Regions from separate parts of the Stenotrophomonas sp. GW821-FHT09E08 genome, predicted to be linked through region 2. Evidence: riboswitches for the same ligand, from Rfam matches in the RefSeq annotation. Region 2 holds a riboswitch; the other holds the start of a gene.
The links. Region 2 has a riboswitch for thiamine pyrophosphate ahead of thiC (phosphomethylpyrimidine synthase ThiC). Riboswitches for the same ligand answer to the same signal wherever they lie in the genome.
Positions count from the first base shown of each region.

Region 1 (14,575 bases), on a different contig from region 2:
ATGTCATCCAGGATCTGCCGCAGCATCTGCGCCGAATCCTCGATCACGCCGAGGATGCGCTGCTGCTCGGCATCCAGCGGCGAATGCGCCAGCACTTCCAGCATGCCCAGCACGCCACTCATAGGAGTACGGATCTCATGGCTCATCGTGGCCAGGAAACGTGACTTCGCTTCCGCCGCCTGCTCGGCCTCGGCTTTGGCCGCGGTCAGGGCCTCGGCCTGCGCACGTGCCTCGCTGACGTCCACCCAATAGCCACTCCAGGTCACCGCCCCTGCCTCTGCCGCATAGGGATGGGCCTGGCTGCGGACCCAGCGCGCGCCGCCCGCATCGGCACGCAGGCGGAACTCGAGGATCAATGGCGCGAACTGGCGTGCGGCCTGTTCGACCGCCTGCAGGATGCGTTCGCGATCCTCCTCCTCGATGCGTTCCAGCAGCAGTTTCGCGTCCTGCTCGGCCTGCTGCCGGGTAATGCCGAACAACGCCTGCAGGTCACCGGCAATGAACGGAAAACCGAGAGTGCCATCGGCATCGCGCCGTGCCTGGTAGACCACGGCGGGAAGGTTGTCGGTGACCTCGGCCAGGCGCTGCTCCAGATGACGCCGCCCGGCCACCTCGCGACGCAGGCGCCAGTACCCGATGCCATGTACCAGCAGCGCGGTCAGCAGCACCAGCAGCAGCGGCACCCCCCAGCGCAGCGCGTCCCTCCAGTCGATGCCATTGCGATACTCCACGGCCAGCCAGTCGCCCCGCAACGCCTCGCGCTTGCGCGGCGTCATCTGCAGCAGCAGGCGGTCGAAGGTGGTCGCCAGGGCGGCATGGCGGCGTTCCACGGCCAGCACCAGCTGGTCGTTGAAGCCCGCAGGGGCGGCCACCTGCAGGCGCCCCGGGAAGCTGCTGCGCAGCAGGTGATCGACCAGTGCCAGGTTGCCCACGTAGGCATCGGCTTCGCCAGCGGCAAGGCGCTGCAGTGCCTGCTCGGTACTGCGCGCGGCGATGATCCGCGCGCTGGGGGCCTGCTGCAGCACGTAGCCACGTATGCGCTCGGGATCGGACAGCAGTACGCGCTTGCCCTGCAGGTCCGACAGGCCCAGCAGCGCCGGGCTGTCGACGCGGCTGACGATCACGTTCGGTACGCTGATGAAGGGCTGGCTGAACACCCAGTCCGGGCCCAGATAGCGTGAATCGGCGGGAATGCCCATTACTGCCTGCAGCTCGCCGCGGCGCGCCTTCTCGCGCACCTCATACCAGTCGTGGCTGTTCTCCGGCTGAAGATTGGCACCGGCCTGCAGCAGCCGTCGCAGATACTCGCCGGCCAGGCCACTGGGCTTGCCTTCCTTGTCGGCGAACGACAACGGCGCCGCGTTCGGCGCGAAGCCGATCTTCAGCGGCTGCTCCAGCACCCGCTTCTCGGCCTGGCTCAGCGCCAGCCGTGCCGATGCCGACCGCTGCGGCAACGGCAGCCAGCGCTGCACCAACGCGTCGCGCTGGGCCTGGCTGGTCGCGGCTAGGGCCAGGTCCAGTGCTTCGGCCAGCGGCTGCTTGCTGTTGGGAACGCCGAAGTGCAGGCGCGCGGGAGGCAGGTCACTGGGCCGCAGCAGCACCACACCCTGCAGACGCTGGCTGGCGATCAGCTCGGTGGCGACATAGGCATTGCCGATATAGACATCGGCTTTGTCGTCTCTGACCATCTGCAGCGCCGCAATCGAGCTGTTTGCGACAAGCTGCCGGGCGCGCGGGAAACGCGCGCGTACCTGCGGGCCAGTCAGGAAATCCTGCTCGATCACTACCCGCAGCCCATCCAGGTCGGGATTGTCGGAGGCACGCAGGTCGCCCGGGCGTCCGACCAGGGCCAGCGGCGCCTCGCCATAGGCGGCGGTGTAGACCATGCAGCGGGTACGGTCGGCACTGAGACCGACATTCATCACCACGTCGATTTCGCCACGGCACGCCGCGTCCAGCACGGAAGTCCAATCTGGATAACGACGGGCTTCGACCTTCACACCCAGCTGACGGGCAAGAAGCGACAGATAATCCGGCCCCAGCCCGATCTGCCGACCATCACGGAGGGACTCGAACGGCGGCCAGCCGCTGTCATACTGGCCCACGACGATGCTTGGATGCGCGGCCAGGTACTCGCGCTGCAGGGGAGTGAGCGGCAGCGGTCCTGGCACGGCCTGTGCCGGTGCGGCAGGCAGCACCAGCACGGCCAGCAGCAGGACCAGCCCGCGAACAGCCCAGCTACGCATCGGCGTCGATCTCCTAGAATCCTGCCAGGAACCGCGATGGTCGCGGTCCAGCGTGCCCGGTGGCCATACTAGAGCATGAGCTTGCGCATCATCATCGCAGACGACCACCCGGTGGTCCGTATCGGTACCCGCGCCGTCATCGAGTCGAGCGGGGTGGGCCGCGTGGTCGGCGAGGCGGACAGCGCGCAGACGCTGATGACCCTGCTGGGCAGCCAGCCCTGTGACCTGCTGGTCACCGACTACTCCATGCCGGGCAGCCCACAGGCCGACGGCTTCGCCATGATCGGCATGATCCGCCGCCGCCATCCCGACCTGCCGGTACTCATGCTCAGCGTCTCCAACAACCTGGCGATCCTGCGCATGGTGCTCGACAGCGGTGTGCTCGGCCTGGTCGACAAGAGCTCGTCGATGGACGAACTGCCGCAGGCCATCCAGGCGGTCTATCGCGGCCAGCCCTATATCAGCCGCAGCCTGCGCGAGCGGGTCGAGGCGGCGGGCAGCTGGCACATGCGCGAAGGCGACGGCAAGCCACTGTCGCCGCGCGAGGTGGAGGTGCTGCGGCTGCTTGGCACTGGCATGACGGTGAAGGAGATCTCGCTGCAGCTGCACAAGAGCGTCAGCACCATCAGCCGGCAGAAGGGTGACGCCATGCTCAAACTGGGTCTGAAGGGCGACGCCGAGCTGTTCGACTACCTGCGCGATGGCAATATCTGAGATGCCGTTCACATAAGAGGGCGCGGCGTGCTGCCCTCTTTGATGCGTCGCGATTCTGTGCAAAGATTGCCGGGCATGGGTTCTCAATGCGAGGTCGAAGGAATCGACCGGCTCATGTCCTCGCTCCTGTCCCCGGTGGATGGGGTGCGGTTTCCTGCCGGCCGTCTGGCCCGGCAACGCTGACCATGGAGAGGCGCATGCATCACCCCCCAAAACCACGTTGGACCCTGCCATCGCCGCCCCTGCGCGCATTCGCGGTGTGCCTGCTCGTCTCTCTTTCCGCTGCCGCCTGCAGCGCCGCCGACCCGGCCCCCTCGTCCTCCCAGCCCGGCGCGCACGCGCAGGCTGCCAATGCGCCCCGACAGGATGTTGCCCCGATGCAGAACACTTCCCCCGATACCGCCGTCACCCCGCCAGATGCGCCGACCGTGATGTATTTCACCTACCAGCAGGACGGCGATGGCGCGACCTCCTATGAGGTCCAGAACGGCAGCGTGGCGACCTTCTGGTTCGGCCATCAGTTCACGCTCGACGGCACCACCTACTACACCGGTTTCTCGTGGGATACCCGCGAGCACTACGGCAAGCCCGGCGAGCAGCAACCGGCCGGCCCGGATGACCGCGCCAACCTGGCCGAGGCCACCTTCGTGCTGGCCGGCGGCGATGCGAAGAAGCCGTGGAAGTTCCGTGGCCAGGAATGGACCATCGGCGCGCTCGGCGCCTACGACAAGGCCGACGACATCGACACCCGGCGCAAGCCGCTCGAACATCGCACGGCCGATGGCCGCCTGCTGCTGGCGATGCCGACCAGCAGTTTCGACCGCGGCATCAGCGGCAGCGGCTATGCCCTGCTGCTGTTCAACCCGAAGCGCAGCGAAGACGACGTGGACAGCAAGGTCTGGCGCTATGTCGGTTCGGTACGCACCGGCGAAGACAACAGCGCCGCCTGCGACGACGGCAACGTGATGCCGTGCACCGACAGCGATGGCGAACTGGCCTTCATTGCCGACGGCAACGGCCTGCCGCAGCTGACCGTGAGCTTCAAGGGCACCACCATCGATAGCCCGGGCAAGACCCGCGCACTGGGTGTCGGCGACGCCGTGCACTACCGCTTCGACAGCGTGACCCAGAAGTACCTGGCGCGCTGATTCCCACCCGCACACGCGGGTTACCTGTTGACCGACATGTTCTTGACTCACGGATGAGTCCGGTTGGCGATTCGCGGCTTCCGCCCCTCCATCAACCCCGAGGAAAACGTCATGGCACAGCATGACTACAGCAGAAAGGAAGTCCTGGACATCGTCGAGCAGGTCGCCAGGCAGAAGGGCATCCCCGTGGATGACTTCATGCGCTTCGCGCATATCGAGACCGGCGGCAGCTTCAACGAGCGCGCACACAACACCTCGTCCGGTGCCAAGGGCCTGTTCCAGTTCGTGCCCGGTTCCGCGCGCCAGTACCACCTGACCGGCCACGAGTTCGATCCGACCCGCAACACCGAAGCGGCCGCACAGATGTACCAGGACAACCTGGACTCGATGGCGCGCCGCAACGAGCGCACCGGCAATCCCTACCTGTCCGGGGGCAACACGCCCACCGGCCTGGACCTGTACCTGGCCCACCAGCAGGGCAGCGCCGGCTATGGCTCGGTACAGACCGCCATTGCCACCGGCACCTTCGGCGTGGTCCGCAACAGCCACGGCGAAGAAATCAACATGCGCCGCAACGTACTCAACCAGATCGGCTCCGACGCGAAGGCGCTGACCGGCCACACCCTGGCCGAGATGCGCGGCATGAACGATGGCGACCTGGCGCGGACGTTCTCCAGCTACTACATCCACAAGTACGCGGCGATCAGCATTCCGGAAAAGAACATCGAACCGCAGGCGGTGGCGCAGGGCCAGGGCCAGACCCCGGCAGCGCCTGCACAGGCCAGCGCAGCCGTGGCGGCTGGTGCAGCCACGCTGGCGGCAACCGCAACGGCGGCTGCCACGCCGAGGCCGGGCATTGAACTGCAGGCCGCCTACGAGGCCGGCGTGAAGTACGACGATGTCAGGTACGCCATCAACATTCCGGGCCACGCGCTGTACGTACCGGGCAAGACCGGCAAGAACGTCGAGCAGGGTTATATCGACTGTTCCGGCTGGGTCGGCACGCTGCAGAACCGGACCATGGACGAGATCAACCAGAAGGCCGGGCACGCGGTGTTCGGCAAGGCTGATCGCATCGACCTGGGCAACCTCGGTTCCGGCGGCATCGTGCGCAAGGCGTTCGACCAGTCCGGCGTGCTGCTTGACCGCGACGCGATCCTCAAGCCCGATGCGTTGAAGGAAGGCATGATCATCGGCCTGGATACGGCCAAGACCCGCCACGAGCACTGGAACGGCATCGACCACATCGTGATGGTGGTGCGCGATCCCAACACCGACAAGCTGCTGATCAGCCAGTCCACCGGCAGCAAGGGCGTGCACACCATGCCGGTCGAGGACTACCTGAAGCAGGTGAAGGACCATCCGAACTGGAAGCTGTACGCCTCCGACCCGCTGTCCAGGGCCCGCGATCTGCTGGAGAACCGCACCCAGTCGCACGAGCAGACCCAGGGCAGGCCCGCGGCCGAGCACAAGGCAGCTGCCACGCCGCACGCCGAACTGTACAAGCAGGGCGCGCACAGCGAGGGCGTGCGCAAGGTACAGGAACAGCTGGGCCACCTCGGCTATGCCGGGGCCGATGGCAAGCCGCTGGTCGAAGACGGTCGCTACGGCCGCAACACCGACGCGGCGGTGCGCCAGCTGCAGAAGGACAACGGCCTGGTCGCCGACGGCATTGTCGGGGTAAAGACGCTGGAAGCGATCAAGGACGCCCGCGAGCGCCCGCTGCTGAACGACGAACGGCACCCGCGCAATCCGCTGTTCATCCAGGCCAGCAAGGGCCTGGAACTGATGCCGGCCGGCACCTTCAAGGACCGCCACGCGCTGGAAAGCGCCGCCGCGGCACTGACCAAGGAGGCGCATGCCGCCGGCCTGCAGCGCATCGATTCGGTGGTACCCAGTCCGAACGGTGAGCGCTTGTTCGCCGTGCAGGGCACCATCGGCGACCCGGCCGCCATTCGCGCGGCGGTGGACACCCGTACGGCCAGCGAGCAGAGCCTGGCACTCAGCAGCGGTGCCGTGCAGGGCGCCCCGAACGTGCTGCACCAGCAGCAGGATGCCCAGCAGGAGCAGGCCCGGCAGGCCCAGAAGGCGATGGGCGTCTAAGCCCGCGGCGCCTTGGGAGAGAAGGGAGGGCCACGTCCGCGTGGCCTTTTCCCTTTCTGCCAGCTGAGCGGCCGAGGCCGCTTTCAGCCTTGCTTCATGCCGCCTGCCGCTAGATGAATGCGCAAGCCGCACGGTGGACCAGGCAATGTTCCGGCAATGTTGGAACGCCAGCGTGGACATCACGGCAGCCGGGGCGCCCCGCGCCCTCCCTGCCCAGCGTGGCATGCACCTCACAGGAGAACGAACATGCTCAGTACTTCCGCACTCAGCTTCCGTGGTCTGGCGATGGCTCTGGCACTGGTGGCCGGTGTGGCCGTGGTCAGCGATGCCAGCGCGATGTCGAGGAAGGACAAGCGCACCCTGGTCGGCGCCGTGGTCGGTGGCGTGGCCGGTAACCTGCTCTCCAACGGTGATCCCGCTGCCACTGTCGGCGGTGCCGTGGCCGGCGGCGCGATCGGCAACCTGACCACCTCCGACCGCCGCGACCGTCGTTACTACGACAATCGCCGTTACGACGACCGCTACGATCGCCGTTACGACCGTGGCTACTACCGCAGCGGCTACTACGACCGCGGTGACGACCGTCGCTGGCAGCGCGAGCGCTACTACGACAACCGTTACTACCACGACCGCGGCCGCCATCGCGGCTGGTAACCCGGCGCGGCGGTACCGCCGATGACCATGTGACGACGGGCGGGTCGATGACCCGCCCGTTTGCGTTGCGGGCGGCCATGGCGTTGAATGCGCAGCCTTGGATGTGATTTTCCCCCTTTGGGGCTGCGGCATGACTTCTTCTTCCCACCGGGTGCAGGGCCTCAACAACGACGAGGTCGCTGCCGACTGGCCGCCGATCAGCACCGCAGACCTCGCGTGGCTGCGCCAGCGCTTTCCGCAGCTGGATGCGGGCAGCCAGCCGCACTGGCACAGTCCTCGGCCGTTGTCGGCCGCCGCCATCGTCAATGGCACGCGCGGACCGGTGTTCATCAAGCGCCACCACCACAGCGTGCGCAGCGCCGCCTGCCTGGAAGAAGAACACCACTTCATCGTCCATCTCGCTGCCGCCGGCGTACCGGTGGTGCAGGTGCTTGCGGCAGCCGATGGCCACACCGCAGTCGAGCACGGCGAATGGACCTTCGAGCTGCATGCCGTGGGCGTGGGCGAGGACCTGTACCGCGATGCCGTGTCGTGGTCGTTGCTGACCGATGTCGCGCAGGCCCGCGAAGCCGGCCGCATGCTGGCCCGGCTGCACTGTGCCGCCGCCAGCTATCACGCGCCACAACGCAGTACCCATCTGCTGGTGGCGCGCGACGACCTGATCCGCGCCGACGATCCGATCGCCGCGATCAAAGCCGAACTGCCCACACGACCGGGTCTGGCCCGCTACCTCGCGCGCATTCCGTGGGAAACCCAGCTTCGCCGCGACGTGCTGCCGTGGCACGCCGGCCTGGCCCAGCGCCTGCGTGACGAACCGCGGCTGTGGGCGCACAACGACTGGCATGTTTCCAACCTGCTGTGGCGCGATGGGCAGGTCAGCACCGTGCTGGATTTCGGCCTGGCCTCGCCCACCAGCGCACTGTTCGACCTCGCCACCGCGATCGAGCGCAACGCGGTGGCCTGGCTGGAACTGGAGCGCGGCCTGGAGGCGGTGCGCATCGACATCGCACTGGCGTTGCTCGACGGCTACCGCGAGGTACAGCCACTGTCGGCAGCACGCGTGCAGCTGCTGGCCGACCTGCTGCCGATGGTGCATTTCGACTTCGCACTGTCCGAAGTGGAATACTTCGAAGGCATCACCGGCTCCACCGCAAACGCGGATGTGGCGTGGCAGCCGTTTATGCTGGGGCATCCGGCGTGGTTCCACAGCGCGCCGGGACAGGCACTGCTGCAGGCGTTGCACGCAGCGGCGTGACCCGGTTGGCGCACCGTGGGGGTCAGAGCCCTTTCCTGCGGAAAGGGCTCTGACCCCGCTGCCTGAAGGGCACCGGCTCGCAAATCCGTACCATTTGTAGTGAAATGGTCACCTGAAGCGGGGGTGCCTGGATCTGCCAGGCTGAGAGAGTCCCTTGGAACCTGATCCGGTTTGCACCGGCGTAGGGAGCTTTGAGCCGCAGCCACACCCCCGTCATGGGCCGGTGCACCTGCGCGCCGTCGCTTCGTCTCCCTTGTTGTCCGAAGACGAACCGAATGAACCGCTGCCTGCGCCCCACCCTGCTCTCCCTCGCCCTTTGCGCCGCGCTGCCGCTGCACGCCAGCGAAGCCGAGGCGTCCCCCGATGCGGCTGCCACCGGCGCCGAGCGTTCGCCGACCGAACTGGCGGCGGTGCGCGTGCAGGCCGGCAAGCCGAAGGCCGATACCTCACGCGTGAACGCCTTCGGTGGTGGTTCCTGGAAGGACACGCCGGCGTCGGTGAACGTGCTTGAGCGCGACTACCTCGACCGCCGCCAGGTGCGTTCGCTGTCCGAGCTGGCCAGCAACGATGCCTCGCTGGGTGATGCCTATGCGCCGGTGGGCTACTACCAGAACATCGCCATCCGCGGTTTCGCGCTGGACGCCGCCACCGGCTACCGCTTCAACGGCCTGTCCATCGCCGGCGAACAGCGCCTTGCGCTGGAGAACGTGCAGTCGGTGGAGATCCTCAAGGGTGAAGCCGGCTTGGCCGCAGGCGTGATGGCGCCCGGCGGCATCATCAATTACATCGGCAAGCGCCCGGCCGAAGTGCGCAGCGCCACGCTCGGCACCGATTCGGAAGGCTCGCGCTACGTCGCCGTCGATGTCGGCCACTGGATCACTCCGCGTTTCGGCCTGCGCCTGAATGCCGCATGGGACTCCAGCAATTCCTATGTCGAGCACGCCGATGGCCGTCGCAACTTCTATTCGCTGGCCGCCGACTGGCTGATCGGCGAACGCGGCAAGCTGGAAGTGGATGCCAACTACCAGACCAGTTCTCAGCGCTCGGTGTCCGGCTACCAGCTGCTGGGCGCGCGCGAGCTGCCACACGGCGTGGATCGCCAATTCCTGCTGGGCTACCAGCCGTGGCAGCGTCCGGTCGACATTGCCAGCACCAACATCACCGCGCTGCATACCTACGACTTCAACGATGCCTGGCAGTCGCGCGTCTCGGTCGGCCACAGCCGCTCGGTCATCGATGACAACGTCGCCTTCGCCTACGGTTGCTACTACGCCGCGCAGTGCGCCGATGGCAGTGTGCCGGGCAACTACTTCGCGCCCAATGGCGACTACGACGTCTACGACTACCGCAGCCCGGACGACACCCGCCGCAACCAGCAGGCCCGTGCCGAGCTGCGCGGCCGCTTGGAGACCGGCAGCGTCGGCCATGAGCTGACCATCGGTGCCGACTACTTCCGCCGCACCGTGGACAAGCGCCCGAGCGTCAACGAGTACGTCGGCACCAGCAACATCCACGATGCGCAGGTGCCGGTGTTCGAACCGTCGCCGAAGATGCCAGGGCCGTCCGCACGACGCCTGGACAGCCGCCAGACCGCGTTCTTCGCGCTGGACCGGATGAGCTTCGGTGATGACTGGCAGTGGCTGGCCGGCGGCCGCTTCGTGCGCCTGGACGAGCGTGCCTACGACAAGCGTGGTACCCCGCAGCGGCACAGCCGCCTGTCGCGTTTCCTGCCGCAGACCGCCGTGGTGTGGAAGGCCACCGACCAGCTCAATGCCTATGCCAGTTATGTGCGCGGCATCTCGCTGGGCCAGGAAGCGCCGTTCTGGACCAGCAACGCCGATACCTTCCTGCCATCGGTGCAGTCGCGGCAGCTGGAAGTGGGTGTGAAGTACATGCCGGTCGAGGCGCTGACCCTGGGCGCGGCGCTGTTCCGCATTTCGCAGCCGTACCAGTACGCCAAGCCGGACGGCAGCGATGTCGGCTACACCTTCGTCGAGGAAGGCAAGCAGACCCACACCGGCCTGGAGCTGACCGCCAATGGCCAGCTGACCGATGCGCTGCAGATCGTGGCCAGCGCTAGCGTGCTGCAGGCGCGCGCGCGCGACACCGGCACCCCGGCCTATGAAGGCCATCAGTTGGTGAACGTACCGAAGGTGCGCGCCAGCGTGCACGTGGCCTATGCGCTGCCGTTCGTACAGGGCCTGGACGTGACCGGCGGCTGGCGCTATGCCGGTGCCAATGTCGCCCGCGCCGACGGTGGGGTGCGCGCACCGGACTACTCGGTGTTCGATGCCGGCCTGCGCTTCCAGCATCGCCTGCACGAGCGTGCGGTGACCTGGAACCTGTCGGTGGACAACGTGTTCAACCGCTTCTACTGGCGCGATACCGGCAGCAGCGGCGGTGACTACTACCTGTTCCCCGGCGCACCGCGACAGGCCCGCCTGTCGGTGACGTTCGCGCTGTGAGCGGCCTGATGCTGGAGTGGGCCGCCGCGCTGTGCAGCATCCTCGGCGTCTGGCTGATGGCCAAGCGCCGGCTGGTGGCGTGGCCGGTGGGGCTGCTGTCGGTGATGCTGTATGGCCTGGTGTTCGCCGAGGCCAAGCTGTACTCGGACACCCTGCTGCAGGTCGCCTTCGGTGGCTTCCTGGTCTACGGCTGGCTCAACTGGCGGCAGCACGCCGCCGACGAGGGCAGCGTCCGCATCGTGCCACTGGCGCGCGGCAAGCTGCTGCGCGACCTGGCCATCGGCCTCTGCGGTGGCGTGGCGCTGGGTGCGGCCATGCACACCTTCACCGATGCCGCGCTGCCGTGGCTGGACGCGATGCTGACCGCGCTGAGCCTGGTCGGCCAGTGGTGGCAGGCACGCCGCCACGTGGCCTGCTGGTGGGTGTGGATCGCGGTGGACGTGGTGTACGTGGGTGCGTACCTGTTCAAGTCGCTGCATGTGACCGCGGCGCTGTACGTGTTCTTCCTCGGCCTGGCCGTGTTCGGGCTGCGCGCATGGAGCGCAGCTGCGCGTGAACCGCAGGTGGCAACGCAGTAGAGCCACGCCGTGCGTGGCCGGGGTTTACCGGTTGTCGCCAACCTTGGTTGGCGCACGCCTGCCGATCAAGGTCGGCATCTACCAGCCAGGCCCATCCACGCATGGCGTGGATCTACTGGGTAAGCAGCAGGCCCAGCCGCAGCGGCTGGCGCATGTCAGCCGGTGGGGCGGCCTGCAACGGCGCGGACTGCAATGTCGCGCGCAGGTCGGCGTCGATCTGGGCGTCGCGCAGGCTGCCGAATTCGAGTTTCGAAATGCGGCCATCCGCCGCGATCCACACGCTCACCGGCAACGGCGTCGGCGTATCCGGGTGTGCCTGCATCCATTCCAGCACGCGCTGCGCCCGCGGATCCTGCTCCTGCTGCAGGCGCTGCTGCAGCTGGCCGCCCACGGCGGCGGCATAGGCCATCCAGTGTGCGGGAGCCTCCTGCGCGGAAACGCTGGCACTTCCAAGTGCGAGCGCACCGAACAGCGCGGCCAACGGCCGCCACCAGCGGCGCGCGCCGGTCCTGTTTCCTGCCATGACCATCGCCAGCCTCCTGCGCTTCCATCCAACGTCTGATGGTCGGCGCGGTAGATGACAGGCAGATGGCGGGCGGTAATGGCCGGCGCGTAGACCGCAGGCCTGGCGCGATCAGTCGCCCAGGTCGGCCAGCACCTTGCGCGAGGGCGCGAAGAAGGTCACGCCGGTGGTGGCGTTGGAGAAGTCGAGGATGCGGTCGTGCAGGGGCGCAGGATTGCCGATGAACATGCGCTCGAGCATTTTCTCGATCACCCACAGGCGGCGCGTGTAGCCGATGAAGTAGGTGCCGTACTCGCCACGGCCCGGGTTCGCGAAGGGCATGTTGTCGCGCAGGATCTCGTGCTCGCCGTCGGCATCCTCGATGGTGCACAGCGTCTTGTGCGATTTCTGCGCATCGGCCGGCGCATCATCCAGCTCGATGTTGTCGTGCTTGGTGCGGCCGATGATCGCTTCCTGCGCTTCGGTCTTTTGTGCGCGCCAGGCATCGAGGTTGTGCAGGTACTTCTGCACCACCACGTAGCTGCCACCGGCGTGCTCCGGGTCTTCCTCGCCCACGATGGTGGCTTCCGGCAGCGACAGCCCTTCCGGGTTGGCGGTGCCATCGACGAAATCGAGCAGGTCGCGGCCATCGAAATAGCGGAAGCCGGCCACGTCATCGACCGTTTCCACCGCATCACCGAACGCCATCAGCAGGTTGCGCTCGAACGCCACGATCAGGTCCATGGTGCGCGCACGGATGTGGTACAGCAGGTCGCCCGGCGTGGACACCGCGGTGTGGGTCGCGCCCTTGATCTCGCGGAACGGCGCCAGCTCACGCGGCGGCGTGGTACCCACCAGCGGCTGCCACACGCGGTGGCCAATGGCCACGTTGCAGGTGAAGGTGCGCTCGATCTCGCGGATGGCGGTGTTCTTGATCAGGTCATCGGTGCTGGCCAGTACCTCGCGCGCCTTTGCGATCGATGCCTCGTCATCCTTCACCTTCAGCACCAGGAACGCCGCCGAATGGGTCAGTGGCGCGGTGATCTGCTGCGGCTCGTTGTCGAGCGTGTGGTTGACGGCGGTGATCGGTGCGGGCTGGGAGTTCACGACGGTTCCTGCTGGCTTGAGGCGGGCGCATCGCGTGTAGCGATGTGCGGGCGATCATAGCGGAACCACCTGACCGGGGACGGAGCGGTTCTCGTTCCGTCCACCGGCGAAGGTACGAAGACCTCAATCCACATCACTCCAGACCGCCAGCTCGTAGCCATCCAGATCGCGGAAGTGGAAGCGACGGCCACCGGGGAAGGCGAATACCGCCTGCACCACCTCGCCACCGGCAGCGACCACGCGCTGCTGCGCATCCGCCAGGTCCGCGCAGTAGAGAATGACCAGCGGACCACCGTGCGCACGCACCGGCGCGTCGGAAACGAAACCACCTTTCAGGCGACCATCGTCGAACTCGGTATAGGCGGGGCCGTAGTCGGTGAAGCACCACCCGAATACCTCGCCGTAGAAGCGTTTGCTGCGGGCGATGTCGGCGACGTTGAATTCGATGTTGTCGATGCGGCGTTCGGCACCGGGGGTGGCGTGGCTCATGGTGGACTCCGTGGTTGGAGCCTGCAGCATCGATCAGCGTGGTCTGCCGGTCTTGAACGAAACGGCCATCATTGTCCCCACTCCCCGCGAAGTTCGCGTGCGGTCATGCCGGCCAGTTCGCGGGCCTCGCGGCTGAGATGGGCCTGGTCGGCATAGCCGGCATCGACGGCCAGCATCGCCAACGAATGCTGCGGCAACCCACGGCTGTGGCGCAGGAAGCGTTGCAGGCGCAGGATCCGCTCCAGCGTCTTGGCGCCGTAGCCGAACTGCGCCTGGCTGAAACGGCGCAGGCTGCGCGGGCTCAGGTTCAAGCCTGCCGCCAGCTCGTCCAGCGTAGCTTGGCCACGGCCAAGCGCGTGGAACAACACATGCGCCCGTTGCGCCTGCACGTCGAGGGCCGCCGCGCCCATGTGCTGCTGCAGGCACTGCGCCATCCGCTGCAATCGTTGGGCCGGCGCGGTATCGCCAATGGATGCAGCGGCTGCTGTGGCCCATCCGCCCTTCAGATCGGCCAACGGCACCGCCTGTCCAATGATGCCGGCCAATGGCAATCCCAACGCGGCCAACGCCTGGCCGGGACGAAAGCGCGCACCCAGCACCTGCGCACCGGGTGCAAGCGCCGGATGCGCAGCCACACGATCCGGGCCGACCACGAACAACGCGCCGTCACGCCAGAGGATGTCCACGCAGCCATCGGGCAGCACGGTGATATGGCCATCGGCATCCGCAGCGAGCTGGCTCTGCCATAGCTGGCCGAAATGGCCACGCAGCGGCGCTGGCGCCCGGTGCTCCTGATAGGCCGTGCCGGTACCTGCGAGGGAGGAAGGGTCGCCCATGCCGCATTGTGGCGCCCAGAAGCCCATAAAAGTGAAGCCCGGCGCGAGGCCGGGCTTCGGTTGGCGTGTGGGAGAGAGAGAGAGTCACACGCCAGCACAACACGCACTAACGACAGGCGTTTGTTACCAGGTGAAGCGCGGGCCCACGAACCACTCGCGGTCGCCGGCCTTGGCCAGCTTCACTTCGCCACTCAGGCCCCAGTTCTGGTTGAACTTGGCGGTGGCGCCGACGCGGCCGTAGAACTCGCCGTCCGGGTTGATGCCGTGCTTCTTGGTGAAATCTTCGTAGCCGGCCATCACGTAGCCTTCCACGTACGGGTTGAACGCAGTGCGCACGCCCACTTCGGTGGAGTAGCCGTTGAAGTCCAGGCCGCGCTTCTCGTCGTACTTCTGGTAGGCAACACGGGCCACCAGGTCGGTGTTCGGTGCGATGCCGTAGTTGTAACCGACACCCAGGCGCCACTGGTCGACGTCATTC
Region 1 is NZ_JBWKOO010000020.1:34,750-49,324, reverse strand. It holds gene AC07M7_RS19420 (ATP-binding protein) at 1-2,246, opposite strand, end outside; gene AC07M7_RS19415 (response regulator) at 2,322-2,960, shown strand; gene AC07M7_RS19410 (hypothetical protein) at 3,338-4,108, shown strand; gene AC07M7_RS19405 (XVIPCD domain-containing protein) at 4,220-6,211, shown strand; gene AC07M7_RS19400 (glycine zipper 2TM domain-containing protein) at 6,458-6,865, shown strand; gene AC07M7_RS19395 (phosphotransferase enzyme family protein) at 6,996-8,120, shown strand; TPP riboswitch at 8,230-8,325, shown strand; gene AC07M7_RS19390 (TonB-dependent siderophore receptor) at 8,396-10,585, shown strand; gene pnuC (nicotinamide riboside transporter PnuC) at 10,594-11,163, shown strand; gene AC07M7_RS19380 (hypothetical protein) at 11,276-11,692, opposite strand; gene AC07M7_RS19375 (Dyp-type peroxidase) at 11,798-12,772, opposite strand; gene AC07M7_RS19370 (VOC family protein) at 12,896-13,261, opposite strand; gene AC07M7_RS19365 (helix-turn-helix transcriptional regulator) at 13,330-14,097, opposite strand; gene AC07M7_RS19360 (OmpO family porin) at 14,221-14,575, opposite strand, start outside.
Region 1: another riboswitch for thiamine pyrophosphate. It lies ahead of AC07M7_RS19390 (TonB-dependent siderophore receptor); the one in region 2 lies ahead of thiC (phosphomethylpyrimidine synthase ThiC).

Region 2 (14,575 bases):
ACCTCAACGCAGTGCGCATGCTGGTGCAGGTGGCCGAAGCCCGCAGCTTCACCGTGGCCGCCGGCCAGCTCGGCCTGAGCCAATCCGGCCTGTCGCGCGCGATCGGGCGGCTGGAGGCCAGCCTGGGAGTGAAGCTGCTGCAGCGGAACACCCGCAACGTGGCACTGACTCCGGACGGCCGCCAATTCGTCGAACAGGTGTCGCCGCTGCTGGCCGGCCTCGACGATGCCGAGCGGCAGTTGGCCGACCGTCCGTGCACGCCCTCAGGCACGCTGAAGATCAGCGCGCCGTCGATGTTCGGGCGCAGGGTGCTGGTGCCTTTGCTTGGGCCGTTGCTGCAGCAGCATCCGCACCTGCAGGTGGAAGCGGTACTCAGCGACCGCCTGGTGGATCTGGTGGAGGAAGGCTTCGACGCCGCCCTGCGCACCGGCACCATCGCTGATCAGCGCATGGTGGCGCGTCCGTTGAAGCCACTGCGCTGGGTGACGGTGGCAAGCCCGGGTTACCTGGCCCGCTGCGGCGCGCCGGTCGATGTGGCGGCGCTACAGGATCACGCCTGCCTGGCGGTGCGCAACCTGCGCAGCGGCCGGCTGGTGGACTGGCAGTTCCTGCAGGACGGGCAGCTGCGCGAGGTCACGCCGCCGACGCGGATGGTGTTTGACTGCGGCGACCCGTTGGTGGAGGCAGCGATTGCGGGCATCGGCATCGTGCAGGTGATGGATTTCGCGGTGGCCGACGCGTTGGCCGATGGCCGCCTGCAGCGCGTGCTGCAGCCGTTTGAAGGCCGCAGCCGCGCGCTGTCGTTGATCTATCCGCCTTCGCGGCAGCATTCACCGAAACTGCAGGTGCTGGCCGACGCGTTGCTGGCCGGGGATTGGTAGATCCACGCCTTGCGTGGATGAGCGTTGGTAGCGCCGGGCCATGCCCGGCGAGCCGCATTGCGGCGGCGGAATGGAATGCCGCCGGGCATGGCCCGGCGCTACCGGTAAGGCGTTGCCGGCCAGCGGCCGGCACTACCTGCAATCAGGCGAAGCTGTCCGTCGCGCGCACCAGCGCGTCCACGTTCTCGGCTTCGAACGCCGAGTGACCCGACGCCGGGGTGATTTCCAGCTTCGCCTTCGGCCAGACCTTGGTGAGGTCCCAGGCGTTGGCCAGCGGGCAGACCACGTCGTAGCGGCCATGCACGATCACGCCCGGGATGTCGGCGATGCGGTGCGCGTCGCGCAGCAGCTGGTCTTCCACTTCGAAGAAGCCACCGTTGACGAAGTAGTGGTTCTCGATGCGTGCGAAGGCCAGCGCGAAATGCGGGTCTTCGTGGCTGTTGATGAAGTCGTCGTCCACATGCAGGAAGCTGGTCGCGCCTTCCCACACCGCCCACGCCTTTGCCGCTTCCAGGCGAGTGGTTTCGTCTTCACTGGTCAGGCGGCGGTGGAAGGCCGAGATCAGGTCATGACGTTCCACCGACGGGATCGGCTTCAGGTAGTGCTCCCACGCATCCGGGAACAGGCGGTTGGCGCCTTCCTGGTAGAACCATTCCAGCTCCCAGCGACGCAGCATGAAGATGCCGCGCAGGACCAGTTCGGTCACTCGCTGCGGATGGGTTTCGGCGTAGGCCAGCGCCAGGGTCGAGCCCCAGCTGCCGCCGAACACCTGCCAGCGATCGACCTTCAGATGCTCGCGCAGCTTCTCGATATCGGCGACGAGGTCCCAGGTGGTGTTGTCCACCAGGTCGGCGTGCGGGATGGAACGACCGGCGCCGCGCTGGTCGAACAGGATGATGCGGTACTTGGACGGGTCGTGGAACTGGCGCATTTTGTCGCTGCAACCACCGCCCGGGCCACCGTGCAGCATCACCACCGGCTTGCCGTCCGGGTTGCCGCACTGTTCGAAGTACAGCGTGTGGCGGTCGTCGACCTTCAGGGTGCCGACGTCGTAGGGGGTGATGGCGGGGTACAGCGTACGCATGCTTGCAGCTCCAGGGTGATGCCCTGCCGGGGCAGGAGAACCTCCATTCTAGGCCGGACGCTGGCCCAGGGTGATCCGGTCGCGCTGCTCCAGGTCCTGCACTGTCTGCACATCGGTGAAACCCGCCGCCTCGAACAGCGCGCGGATCGCGGCGCCCTGGTCCCAACCGTGCTCGATCAGCAGCCAGCCGCCGGGCAGCAGGTGGGCCTGGCCACCATCGACGATGCGGCGGATGTCGTCCAGGCCATCCACGCCGGAAGACAGTGCGGTGGCCGGTTCAAAACGCAGGTCGCCCTGTTCCAGGTGCGGATCATCGCTGGCGATATACGGGGGATTGCTGGCGATCAGGTCGAAGCGCGCGCCCTGCAGCGGCGCATACCAGTCGTACCCGCCCTCGGCGAAGCAGACGTTGCGCAGCTCATGGCGGGCCGCATTGCGCGCAGCCACAGCCAGTGCACCCGGGCTGGCATCGGTGGCCAGCACCTGGGCCTGTGGCCGCTCGCTGGCCAGGGCCAGAGCGATGGCACCGCTGCCGGTACCGAGGTCGGCCAGCTGCAGCGTGCGTTCCGGCGGCAGGCGCTCCAGCGCCAGCTCGACCAGCAGTTCGGTCTCCGGTCGCGGAATCAGGGTGGCCGGGTCGACTTCCAGATCCAACGTCCAGAAACCGCGGCGACCGGTCAGATAGGCCACCGGCTCGCCGGCCACGCGGCGTGCCAGCAACGCTTCGAAGGCAGCCTGATCGGCGGTGGCCAGCGGATCGGTGGCATGCGCGAACAGCCAGCTGCGTGGGCGGTCCAGCACGTGCAGCAGCAGCAGTTCGGCCTCGTGGCGGGCCTCTACGCCGCCGAGGCGGGCACTGGCCTCGGCCACGACCTGGCGCAGGGAGGGTTCGGGTTGGAAAGGCATTCCGCAATTGTAGAGCCGAGCCCATGCTCGGCTGCTGTTCGCGGTAGACCCAGCCGAGCGTGGCTCGACGCTACAAAAACCTGCGATCCGTTCAGGTTCCGCCGGAGGGAATAAGGAGGGGCTATCGGCCCCTTTCCATGCCTTGGGAAGATTTCTCTTGTCACACAGGCAGTTGCAGGATGAGGGTGGCAAGGTTCAGTGTCAGCTCATGGCCTTTTGATAGACTGCACCTATCAAATAGATGCAATCAATGGATTGTTCTTATCGATAGCGAGCCGGTAACCTAGGTCCTGTCGATTCACCCACTCCCCTTCACCCAGAGGAAAAACGATGTCCCTGATCAACACCCAGATCCAGCCGTTCGAAGCCAATGCTTACCTGAATGGCGAGTTCATCAAGGTTTCCGACAGCACCCTGAAGGGCCAGTGGTCGGTCCTGATCTTCATGCCGGCCGCCTTCACCTTCAACTGCCCGACCGAGATCGAAGACGCCGCTGACCATTACGCCGAGTTCAAGAAGGCCGGCGCCGAGGTCTACATCGTCACCACCGACACCCACTTCTCGCACAAGGTGTGGCACGAAACCTCGCCGGCTGTCGGCAAGGCCCAGTTCCCGCTGGTCGGCGATCCGACCCACCAGCTGACCAACGCCTTCGGCGTGCACATTCCGGAAGAAGGCCTGGCCCTGCGCGGCACCTTCATCATCAACCCGGAAGGCGTGATCAAGACCCTGGAGATCCACTCCAACGAGATCGCCCGTGACGTCTCCGAGACCCTGCGCAAGCTGAAGGCTGCCCAGTTCACCGCCGCCAACCCGAACCAGGTGTGCCCGGCAAAGTGGAAGGAAGGCGAGAAGACCCTGACCCCGTCGCTGGACCTGGTCGGCAAGATCTAAAGCAGTACCGGCCTGCCGTGGCCCCACGCCACGGCGCGCCTTTCATCCCCGTGCCGGTCCCCCCGCCGGCGTGGGGGTGAACCCAAGACAGCCAACGCTCGCCCGCCTTGGCCAGCCAGCCCCTTCCACGGTCGCTGTCTTGGGTTCACCCCTACCCCCTGCTGGTCCGCTACCTTCTACAGCGGTGCCACGCCCCCTGTTTGCCTGAAGCCAGGAGATGACCCGATGTTGGACGCCAACCTGCAGTCGCAGCTGAAGACCTATCTGGAGCGCGTGACCCGCCCGATCCAGATCACCGCGCACGCCGATGACGGCGCCAAGTCGCAGGAAATGCTGGAACTGCTGCAGACCCTGGACAGCCTGTCGGACAAGATTTCGCTGCAGGTGCTGCGCGATGGCCAGGGCCGCGTGCCGTCCTTCGACCTCGGCACCCCGGGCCAGGACATCCACCTGACCTTCGCCGGCCTGCCGATGGGCCACGAGTTCACCTCGCTGGTGCTGGCACTGCTGCAGGTCGGCGGCCATCCGTCCAAGGCCACCGCCGAGTTGATCGAGCAGGTGCAGAATCTGGAAGGCGACTACAGGTTCGAAACCTACTTCTCGCTGTCCTGCCAGAACTGCCCGGACGTGGTGCAGGCGTTGAACCTGGCCGCGGTGCTCAACCCGCGCATCCAGCACGTAGCCATTGACGGCGCCCTGTTCCAGGACGAAGTCGAGAAGCGCGAGATCATGTCGGTACCGACCGTGTACCTCAACGGTGAAGTGTTCGACCAGGGCCGCATGACCCTGGAGCAGATCGTGGCCAAGCTGGACACCAACGCCGGCAAGCGCGATGCCGAGAAGATCGCCGCCAAGGACGCCTTCGACGTTCTGGTGGTGGGCGGTGGCCCGGCCGGCGCCGCAGCGGCGATCTACGCCGCGCGCAAGGGCATCCGTACCGGCATCGCCGCCGAGCGTTTCGGTGGCCAGGTGCTGGACACCATGGCGATCGAGAACTTCATTTCGGTGAAGGAGACCGAAGGCCCGAAGCTGGCCACGGCGCTGGAACAGCACGTGCGCGAGTACGAAGTGGACATCATGAACCTGCAGCGCGCCAGCGCGCTGGTGCCGGCCGGTGAAGACGGCCTGGTGCAGGTGCAGCTGGAAAACGGCGCGGTGCTGAAGTCGCGTTCGGTGATCCTGTCCACCGGCGCACGCTGGCGCCAGATGAACGTGCCGGGCGAAGACCAGTACCGCAACAAGGGCGTGGCCTACTGCCCGCACTGCGATGGCCCGTTGTTCAAGGGCAAGCGCGTGGCGGTGATCGGCGGCGGCAACTCCGGCGTGGAGGCAGCCATCGATCTGGCTGGCATCGTGTCGCATGTAACCCTGCTGGAATTCGATTCCAGCCTGCGCGCCGATGAAGTGCTGCAGAAGAAGCTGCGCAGCCTGGCCAATGTCACCGTGCTGACCAGCGCACAGACCACCGAAGTGCTGGGCGACGGCAGCCGCGTCACCGGCCTGGTCTACAAGGACCGCGTCGGCGGCGACGCCCACCGCGTCGAGCTGGAAGGCATCTTCGTGCAGATCGGCCTGCTGCCCAACACCGAGTGGCTGAAGGATGTGGTGGCGCTGTCGCCGCGTGGCGAGGTGGTCATCGATGATCGCGGCCAGACCAATCTGCCGGGCGTGTTCGCCGCTGGCGATTGCACGACGGTACCCTACAAGCAGATCATCATTGCCATGGGTGCCGGTTCGACCGCCGCATTGAGTGCGTTCGACCACCTGATCCGCTCGTCGGTGAGCAGCAGCAGTGGTGCTGTTGCTGAAGCTGCCTGATCCATCGTTCCCAGATCACCGGGAACATTGTCTGCCTGTCGGGTAACCATGCCGTCAGCCGGTCCGTTACCCCTGGGGTGTAAGGATGAACCTACGTGATCTGAAGTACCTGGTAGCCCTGGCCGACCACAAGCATTTCGGCCGGGCTGCCGCCTCCTGCTTCGTCAGCCAGCCGACGCTGTCCACGCAGATCCGCAAGCTGGAAGAAGAGCTGGGCCTGCCGCTGGTGGAACGCGCACCGCGCAAGGTGATGCTGACCCCGGCCGGCCAGGAAGCGGCGGCACGGGCACGCGTGATCGTGTCCGAGGTGGAACAACTGAAGGAAGCCGCACGTCGCAGCCGCGATCCGGAAGCGGGTACGGTGCGCCTGGGGATCTTCCCGACCCTCGGTCCGTACCTGCTGCCGCATGTGATTCCGCGCATCCGCGATCGCTTCCCGGAGCTGGAACTGCTGTTGGTCGAGGAAAAGAGCGATGTGCTGCTGGACCGCCTGCGCGAAGGCAAGCTCGACGCTGCGCTGCTGGCACTGCCGGTGATCGACGACCAGCTGCATGCCGAGTTCCTGTTCGAGGAACCGTTCCTGCTGGCTGTTTCCGGGCGCCACCCGCTGGCCCGCCGCGAACATCTGGACGTGCAGGAACTTGCCACGCAGAAGCTGCTGCTGCTGGAAGACGGGCATTGCCTGCGCGACCAGGCACTGGAAGTCTGCCGCCTGTTCGGTGCCAACGAGAAGTCCGAGTTCCGCGCCACCAGCCTGGAAACGCTGCGGCAGATGGTCGCTGCCGACGTCGGCATCACCCTGCTGCCGAGCCTGTCGGTGCAGCCGCCGGTGCCGCGCTCGAACAACATCCGCCTGCTCGACTTCACCGGCGAAGGCCGCCCCAGCCGCCGCATCGCCATGATCTGGCGCCGCAGCTCGGCCATGAACGACTTCCTGATGGAGCTGGCCGACCAGTTCAAGCGCCTGCCACAGGCGCTGTTCACCCTTGATGCGTTGAATGCCACCAGCGACGCGACCGCCTTGCCCGGCCCCGCGCTGAACGGCTGATCCCCCGCAGCACCGGCCCGGAATCGGTGGGAGTCGATTCCGGTCGCATTTGTCCCCACAATACAGACAGGCGGCGCCAGCAGGTGCCGCCTTTTGCATGGCTTTCAACCAAGGAGCTTCACCATGAACACCGCCAGCGGCCTGCCGCCGTCGATCACCGTTTCTACCTTCGACATGGACCGCCTGGACGCCATGCTCGAATCCCCTGCGCTGAGCCAGACGCCTGCCGCGCTCGCGCTTGCCGAAGAACTCAACCGTGCCACCGTGCTGGCACCGGACCAGATTCCCGAAGGCATCGTCATGATGCATTCGCGCGTGGAGTGCGAAGATGAAGTGTCGGGCGAGAAGCACGTCCTGACTCTGGTCTTCCCCCGCGAAGCCAACGTCGATGAAGGCAAGGTTTCCGTGCTGGCCCCGGTCGGCAGTGCCCTGCTTGGTCTGGCCATCGGCCAGAGCATCGACTGGAATGCGCCCGGCGGCCGCAAGCTGCGCCTGCGCGTGACTGCGGTCCACAACGACCGCCCCTGATTACCGCTGCGCACCGCGCGCGATTCGATCCCCCTGCACCAGGAGCCGTAATGAGTACCCCGTCCAAACTGTCCCAGCTGCGCGAACTGTCCGTGGTCGTTGCCGATACCGGTGACTACGAGGCAATCAAGCGCCTGCAGCCGGTGGACTGCACCACCAACCCGACCCTGGTGAAGAAGGCGCTGGACCTGCCGGTGTACGCCGAGCTGATCGAACGCGAACTGGCCTGGGGCCGCCAGCAGGGTGGCGACCGCGAAGCCGTGGTGCATGCCGTGGCCGACCGCCTGACCATCGGCGTCGGCGCGCTGCTGAGCACGCTGGTGCCGGGCCGCGTGTCCACCGAAGTGGACGCCGACCAGGCCCACGACACCGCTGCCACCGTGGCCAAGGCCCGCCAGTTCATCCAAATGTACGCCGATGCAGGCGTGCCGCGCGAGAAGATCCTGATCAAGATCGCCGCGACCTGGGAAGGCGTGGAAGCCGCGCGCGTGCTGCAGGCCGAAGGCATCGACTGCAACCTGACCCTGATCTTCAACCCGACCCAGGCGCTGGCCTGCAGCGAAGCCGGCGCGTTCCTGATCTCGCCGTTCGTGGGCCGCATCCTGGACTGGTACGTGGCCAACGGCCAGACCCCGGCCAGCATCGATGAAGATCCGGGCGTCGTGTTCGTGCGCGGCGTGTACGCCGAATTCAAGCGCCGCGGTTCGCCGACGGTGGTGATGGGCGCCTCGTTCCGTTCGACTGCGCAGATCGAAGCGCTGGCCGGCTGCGACCGCCTGACGATTTCGCCGGACCTGCTGGAGAAGCTCGACGCCGACCACGGCGAGCTGCCGCGCAAGCTGGTGGCCGGTGCCGCTGAAGCGGTGCAGGTGACGCCGATCGACGCGGCAAAGTTCGCAGCCGACCTGGCCGCCGATCCGATGGCGACCGAGAAGCTGGCGACGGGTATCGATGCGTTTGCCAAGGATCTGCAGGCGCTGCGCGAGCGCATTCGCTCGGAACTGTGATTCCAGCCAACGGCTGAGCCCCTCGTGGCGGGGGGCTATGAGCAAAAGCCGCGCTTGGCCGGGCGGGTTGGGTTCGCGGGAGACGCCGTGAATCCGTCCCTGGAGGCTTGGCCGCGGCATCCATGCCGCGGACACCCCCGCCCAGCCCACCCGCCCGGCCCCTGACAGTTTCCGTGCCCATCACCGCAGGAAAAGAAAAAAGAAGATCAAGAGCAAAGGCAACGGCAACAGCCGCGCGCTTTGGGTTGGGGTCGGATCCGTTTTCCAGAGGAAAACGGATCCGACCCCTTCCTGTTTTCCGATACACCTCATCCACGCATGGCGTGGAAAACCCATCGTCACACGGAAACTGTCGGCGGTGGGGCGGTGTGGGTGGGCAGGACCGTTGGCGCCATGGATGGCGCCATCGAGCCCCCATGGACGGGTTTACGGCGTGTCCTGCCCACCCATACCGCCCCGCCCAACCAGCAACAACCCAGAGCCGCCTTGGCTTCGGCCGTTGCCTTTGCCTGAAAAAAGCGGTGCAGCCGCAGGCTGCAAAACAACCTCAATCCTGATCGTGCGCGCGCGCGGCCTCCGCCTGGGTTTCCTCCTGCGCCGCCATCTCGCGTGCGATCCACGCATCGATCATGTGCCGCTGGCGCTGCGCCTGCCGCCGCTCGCGCGTGTACTCCTGGTCCAGTACCCGGTACAGCGACACCATCACCAGCACCATCAACAGCGCGAATGGCAACGCCGCAATCGTGATCATGCCCTGCAGTGCATCCAGGCCACCGGCCAGCAGCAACGCCGCTGCGATCAGCGCCACCGCGATGCCCCAGGCCAGCTTGCGTTTCAACGGAGGATCGCCTGCCTCGTCAGTGGACATGCTGGCCAGTACCAGCACCGCCGAATCGGCTGATGTCACGAAGAAGATCATCAGCAGCACCAGTGCGATGCAGGAAAGCAGCAAAGGCAGCGGCATGCTGTCAAACAGGGTGAACAGCACCGTTTCATAGCCGTTGCCCAGCGCCTGCACCAGGTCGGCATGGCCGAAGATCTGCGCCCACAGCGCAGTACCACCAAACACGGCGAACCAGAAGAAGCCCAGCACCGTCGGTGCCAGTACGACGCCGATGACGAACTCGCGGACGCTGCGCCCACGCGAGATACGCGCGATGAACGAGCCGACGAACGGCGCCCAGGAAATCCACCACGCCCAGTAGAAGATGGTCCAGTCCGCTACCCATGTGCTGCCCGAGAACGGCGACATGCGCAGGCTCATCGTTACCAGCTGGTTGAGGTACGACCCCAGAGTGGTGGTGAACGTATCGAAGATGAATCCGGTCGGGCCCAGCACCAGTACGGTGGCCGCAAGAAGCGCGGCCAGCGCAAGATTGAAGTTGGACAGCCACTTCACGCCGCGCTCGACACCGCTGGCTGTGGACGCCATGTACAGCACGAACGCGATGGCGATGATGGTCAGCTGCAGTGGCACACCCGCGTGCAGGCCGAACACGCGTTCCATGCCGGCAGCGATCTGGATGGTGCCAAAGCCCAGCGTGGTGGCAACGCCAATCGCGGTGGCCACGACCGCGGCGATATTGACCACGCGTCCGATCCAGCCGCGATGGTGGCGGCCGATGATCGGTTGCAGCATGTCACTGACCAGTCCACGGCCATTGCGGTTGAACTGGAACCAGGCCATCGCCAGGCCAATCAGCGCGTAGATTGCCCATGGATGCAGGCCCCAATGGAAGAACGCATAGCGCATCGAAGCCCGCGCCGCGTCCATGCTCTGCGGTGCAAGACCTTCCGGAGGCTTGGTGAAGTGGGAAATCGGCTCGGCCGCACCCCAGAACACCAGGCCGATGCCCATGCCGGCGGCGAACAGCATCGACATCCAGCTGGCGCGGGAGAATTCGGGTTCGGCGTCCTCGCCACCGATTCGCAGGTTGCCGAAGCGACCGAAGGCCAGGTACATGAGGAACGTCAGCGCAAGGAATACGACCAGCAGGTACAGCCAGCCGACGCTGCGGATGACATCGGCCAGCGCCGATTGCACCACGGCATTGAAGGGCCCCGGTGCAACACCGGCAAGCAGCACCAGCAGTAGAACCAGCGCGATGGAAACGCGAAACACCATGAAGGAGCTTCTCCGATCAAGGGATTGAGGGGAGCGAGCAGAGCTTGCTGCGAGGGGGCCGGCGGCATGCAGCACGAGCCGGGCAGGGGCCGCGAAGACGGCAACGGAAACACCGGCCGCAGCGGCACGATGCGCGTGCACGTTACTGAATGCGATGTCACGGTTCTGTTAATGCCGATGGAGCAGCGCCATGCCATGCGTGGATGAATCGCCAGGAGATGCAGTGGTTTCTATGCTCTAATGCACGCCAAGAAGCGGGGGTACCGCGGCCTGGTGGCCACGGTTGAGACAGTCCCTTGGAACCTGATCCGGCTCATACCGGCGTAGGGAAGCTTTGCAGTGCAGCCGTGCCCGGACTCTGCCCAAGGACCGTCCGCGCGCGGCAGCAGTGCGCCGCCGCTTCGTCCCTGACCTTTCTGGACGATGCCCGATGAACGCACAGCTCTCCGCCCTGCAGCAACAGGCCCAGCAACTCTCCGAATCCGTGACCCGGCCGATTCCCGGTTCGCGCAAGATTCACGTGCCCGGCTCGCGCCCGGACCTGCTGGTGCCGATGCGCGAGATCGCGCTGACCCGCACGCCGACGCTGTTCGGTGGCGAAGAAAATGCACCGGTCACCGTCTATGACACGTCGGGCCCGTACACCGATCCGGAGGTGCGCATCGATCTGTCGGCCGGCCTGCCGGCGCTGCGGCGCGGTTGGGTGGAGGAACGTGGTGATACCGAGCAGCTCGACGGCCTGAGCTCGTCGTTCGGCCGCGACCGCGAGCATGACCCGAAGCTTGATGCGGTGCGCTTCCCCGCGCGCAGCCTGCCACGCCGTGCGCGCGCAGGTGCCAACGTCACCCAGATGCACTACGCGCGCCGCGGCATCATCACGCCGGAGATGGAGTTCGTCGCCATCCGCGAAAACCAGCGGCTGGACGCGATCCGCGATGCCGGCCTGCTGCAGCAGCACCCGGGCGAAGCGTTTGGTGCCTCGATCCAGAAGATCATCACCCCGGAGTTCGTGCGCGATGAGATCGCACGCGGCCGCGCTGTGCTGCCCAACAACATCAACCACCCGGAAAGCGAGCCGATGATCATCGGCCGCAACTTCCTGACCAAGATCAACGCCAACATCGGCAACAGCGCGGTGTCCTCGGGCATCGCCGAGGAAGTGGAGAAGCTGGTGTGGGCGATCCGCTGGGGTGGTGACACAGTGATGGACCTGTCCACCGGCAAGCACATCCACGAAACCCGCGAGTGGATCATCCGCAATTCGCCGGTGGCGATCGGCACGGTGCCGATCTACCAGGCGCTGGAAAAGGTCGACGGCCGCGCCGAAGCACTCACCTGGGAGATCTTCCGTGACACGCTGATCGAGCAGGCCGAGCAGGGCGTGGACTACTTCACCATCCACGCCGGGGTGCTGCTGCGCTACGTGCCGCTCACTGCCAAGCGTGTTACCGGCATCGTCAGCCGTGGTGGCTCGATCATGGCCAAGTGGTGCCTGGCGCATCACAAGGAGAACTTCCTCTACACGCACTTCGAAGACATCTGCGAAATCATGAAGGCCTACGATGTGACCTTCTCGCTGGGTGATGGCCTGCGCCCGGGCTGCATTGCCGACGCCAACGATGCTGCGCAGTTCGGTGAACTGGAAACGCTGGGCGAGCTGACGAAGATCGCCTGGAAGCATGATGTGCAGACCATGATTGAAGGCCCGGGCCACGTGCCGATGCAGCTGATCAAGGAGAACATGGACAAGCAGCTGCGCGAGTGTGGTGAAGCGCCGTTCTATACGCTGGGCCCGCTGACCACCGATATCGCACCCGGCTACGACCACATCACCAGCGCGATCGGCGCGGCGATGATCGGCTGGTTCGGTACCGCCATGCTCTGCTACGTGACGCCGAAGGAACACCTCGGGCTGCCCAACCGCCAGGATGTGCGCGACGGCATCATGGCCTATCGCATCGCCGCGCATGCGGCCGATCTGGCCAAGGGGCACCCGGGTGCGCAGGTGCGTGACAACGCGCTGAGCAAGGCGCGTTTCGAGTTCCGTTGGGAAGACCAGTTCCACCTTGGCCTGGATCCTGAGAAAGCCAAGGAGTTCCACGACGAGACACTGCCCAAGGATGCGCACAAGCTCGCCCACTTCTGCTCGATGTGCGGTCCGCACTTCTGCTCGATGAAGATCACCCAGGACGTGCGCGAGTACGCCGAGTCGGGCATGAAGGAAAAGTCGGAGGCGTTCCGCGCCGCGGGTGCCGAGGTCTACCACCAGAGCTGATCCCGAGCGGGTAGCGCCCGGCCATGCCCGTCGACGCGGTGGTCCAGGAAAGCCGCCGGGCATGGTCCGGCGCTACCGGAGCCTCACATCCGTCCCGGTTATCCTCCGCCCATCACCCCGGGGAAGGGACGCCATGCCTGTTGCCTTGACTACCCGCTGGCTGGCCATCGCCCGCCGCATTCCGTCCGCCTGGCTGCTGGGCGCACAACTGCTGGCGGTGCTGCTGTATCCGGCGCTGGATGACACCGCCAGTGGCCGTGCGGCACTGGGCATGTTCGGCATGGCGGTGCTCGGCCTGGCGTTGTGGGTGGTGCAGCGCAGTCCGCTGGGCACCTGGTTGGCGCTGCTGTTGGCGATCCCTGCAGTGGTGTTCTCGCTGGTTGGCGCGCTGCTGGACCGTAGCGCCCTGCTGACCACCGCACAGTTGCTGGAGAGCCTGCTGTACTTCTACACGGCCGGGGCGTTGATCGCCTACATGCTCCAGGACCATAAGGTCACACGCGATGAACTGTTCGCAGCCGGTGCAACGTTCACGTTGCTGGCCTGGGCATTCGCCTTTGCTTTCTCTGTGTGCCAGCAGTGGTATCCGGGCAGTTTCCAGGGCACGGGCGGGGGGGCGCAGCGCACCTGGATGGAGTTGCTTTATCTGAGCTTCAGCTTGCTGTCAGGGGTGGGCTTGAGCGACGTCGTGCCGCTGCATCCACAGGCACGCGCATTGGTCATGCTGGAGCAGTTTTCCGGCGTGATGTACGTGGCTTTGGTGGTTTCGCGACTGGTCGGATTGACCATGCTGAGGCGCGTTTGAAAATGAACGCCAGATAAAAATTTCGCGCCCAAAAGGGCGCGAATGGTGTTGCGAATTATGTGAATGCGTCGGCGAGAGAGAGCCTGATGTCGACCACGCGATAGGCGAGGTAACCGGCATAGGCTAGTATTCGCGCGCTTCATTGTTTTTGCGGTATGCGCCGATGCTTTGTGCGGAGTCTGGCTTTTCGCTGTTCCCAGGACGGGACGGTATCGAAGGCGAACACTGCCCGGGACCTGTCTCCACTGTGTAGCGGAAAATGAACAGCAGCGAATTCCAGCCCCCCGGATTCGATCGGATCCGGATAGGAGAGTGCACCGTCACTCTGTCCTCGCGCGAAGTCGAGGTCGTCGGTGCGCGTCGCCCGCGCCGGCTGACGCCGAAGGCGTTGGGCGTGCTGCGCGCGTTGCTGCGGCAGCCGGGTCGTGTCGTCACCCGCGATGAACTGTTTGCCGAAGTGTGGCCGGACACGCTGCCGACCAACGATGTGCTGACCCAGGCCGTCACGCAGCTGCGCAAGGCCTTCAGCAACGACGACGACAATGGTCAGGCCTATATCGAGACCATCGCCAAGACCGGCTATCGCCTGCTGGTGCCCGTGCAGGTGCTGGACGATGTCGAGCCGGTCTCATCGCTGATGCCCGATGACGAGCCCGTGGAAGTGCATCCAGCCACTGCGGCGATTGTCGTGGTGCCTGCGCATGTGCAGGAGAAACGTCGCCGTTGGCGTCATGTCCGTCGTCGCGTGCTGCTGCTAGTGGGGGTGGTGATGCTGGTTGCGTTGCTGGTATTGACCGCGCTGCTGCTTCGCCGGGCACCGGCCAGCAGTTCGGCGGTGGACGCCGCCGTGGAGAACGGCACGCGAGTGATTGGCAGTCCAGAACGACCCTATCGGCTGATCACTGCGACCAGCGGCTTTGAAACCTATCCCACGCTCTCACCTGATGGCTCGCTGGTGGCCTATGAAGGCGCCAACGAAGATGGCACTGGCGGTGGCGCGATCAAGGTGCAGACCTCCGGCAACGCACCGGCACGGCAGTTGCTGGTGCCACCGGCCGGCGCGGTCGATCGTTTCCCGAACTGGTCGCCGGATGGGCGCGAGATCGCCTTCGCGCGTTTCTCTGCCGATGGTGGCTGCCAGGTGCTGGTCGCCAGCGCCACCGGCGGTGCAGTGCGCCAGGCCACGCGTTGCGATGGCACCGAG
Region 2 is NZ_JBWKOO010000002.1:40,088-54,662, forward strand. It holds gene AC07M7_RS02660 (LysR family transcriptional regulator) at 1-881, shown strand, start outside; gene pip (prolyl aminopeptidase) at 1,024-1,965, opposite strand; gene prmC (peptide chain release factor N(5)-glutamine methyltransferase) at 2,014-2,871, opposite strand; gene ahpC (alkyl hydroperoxide reductase subunit C) at 3,202-3,765, shown strand; gene ahpF (alkyl hydroperoxide reductase subunit F) at 3,991-5,583, shown strand; gene AC07M7_RS02685 (LysR substrate-binding domain-containing protein) at 5,669-6,631, shown strand; gene rnk (nucleoside diphosphate kinase regulator) at 6,755-7,159, shown strand; gene AC07M7_RS02695 (transaldolase) at 7,210-8,166, shown strand; gene AC07M7_RS02700 (BCCT family transporter) at 8,714-10,291, opposite strand; TPP riboswitch at 10,538-10,639, shown strand; gene thiC (phosphomethylpyrimidine synthase ThiC) at 10,722-12,566, shown strand; gene AC07M7_RS02710 (ion channel) at 12,700-13,371, shown strand; gene AC07M7_RS02715 (winged helix-turn-helix domain-containing protein) at 13,631-14,575, shown strand, end outside.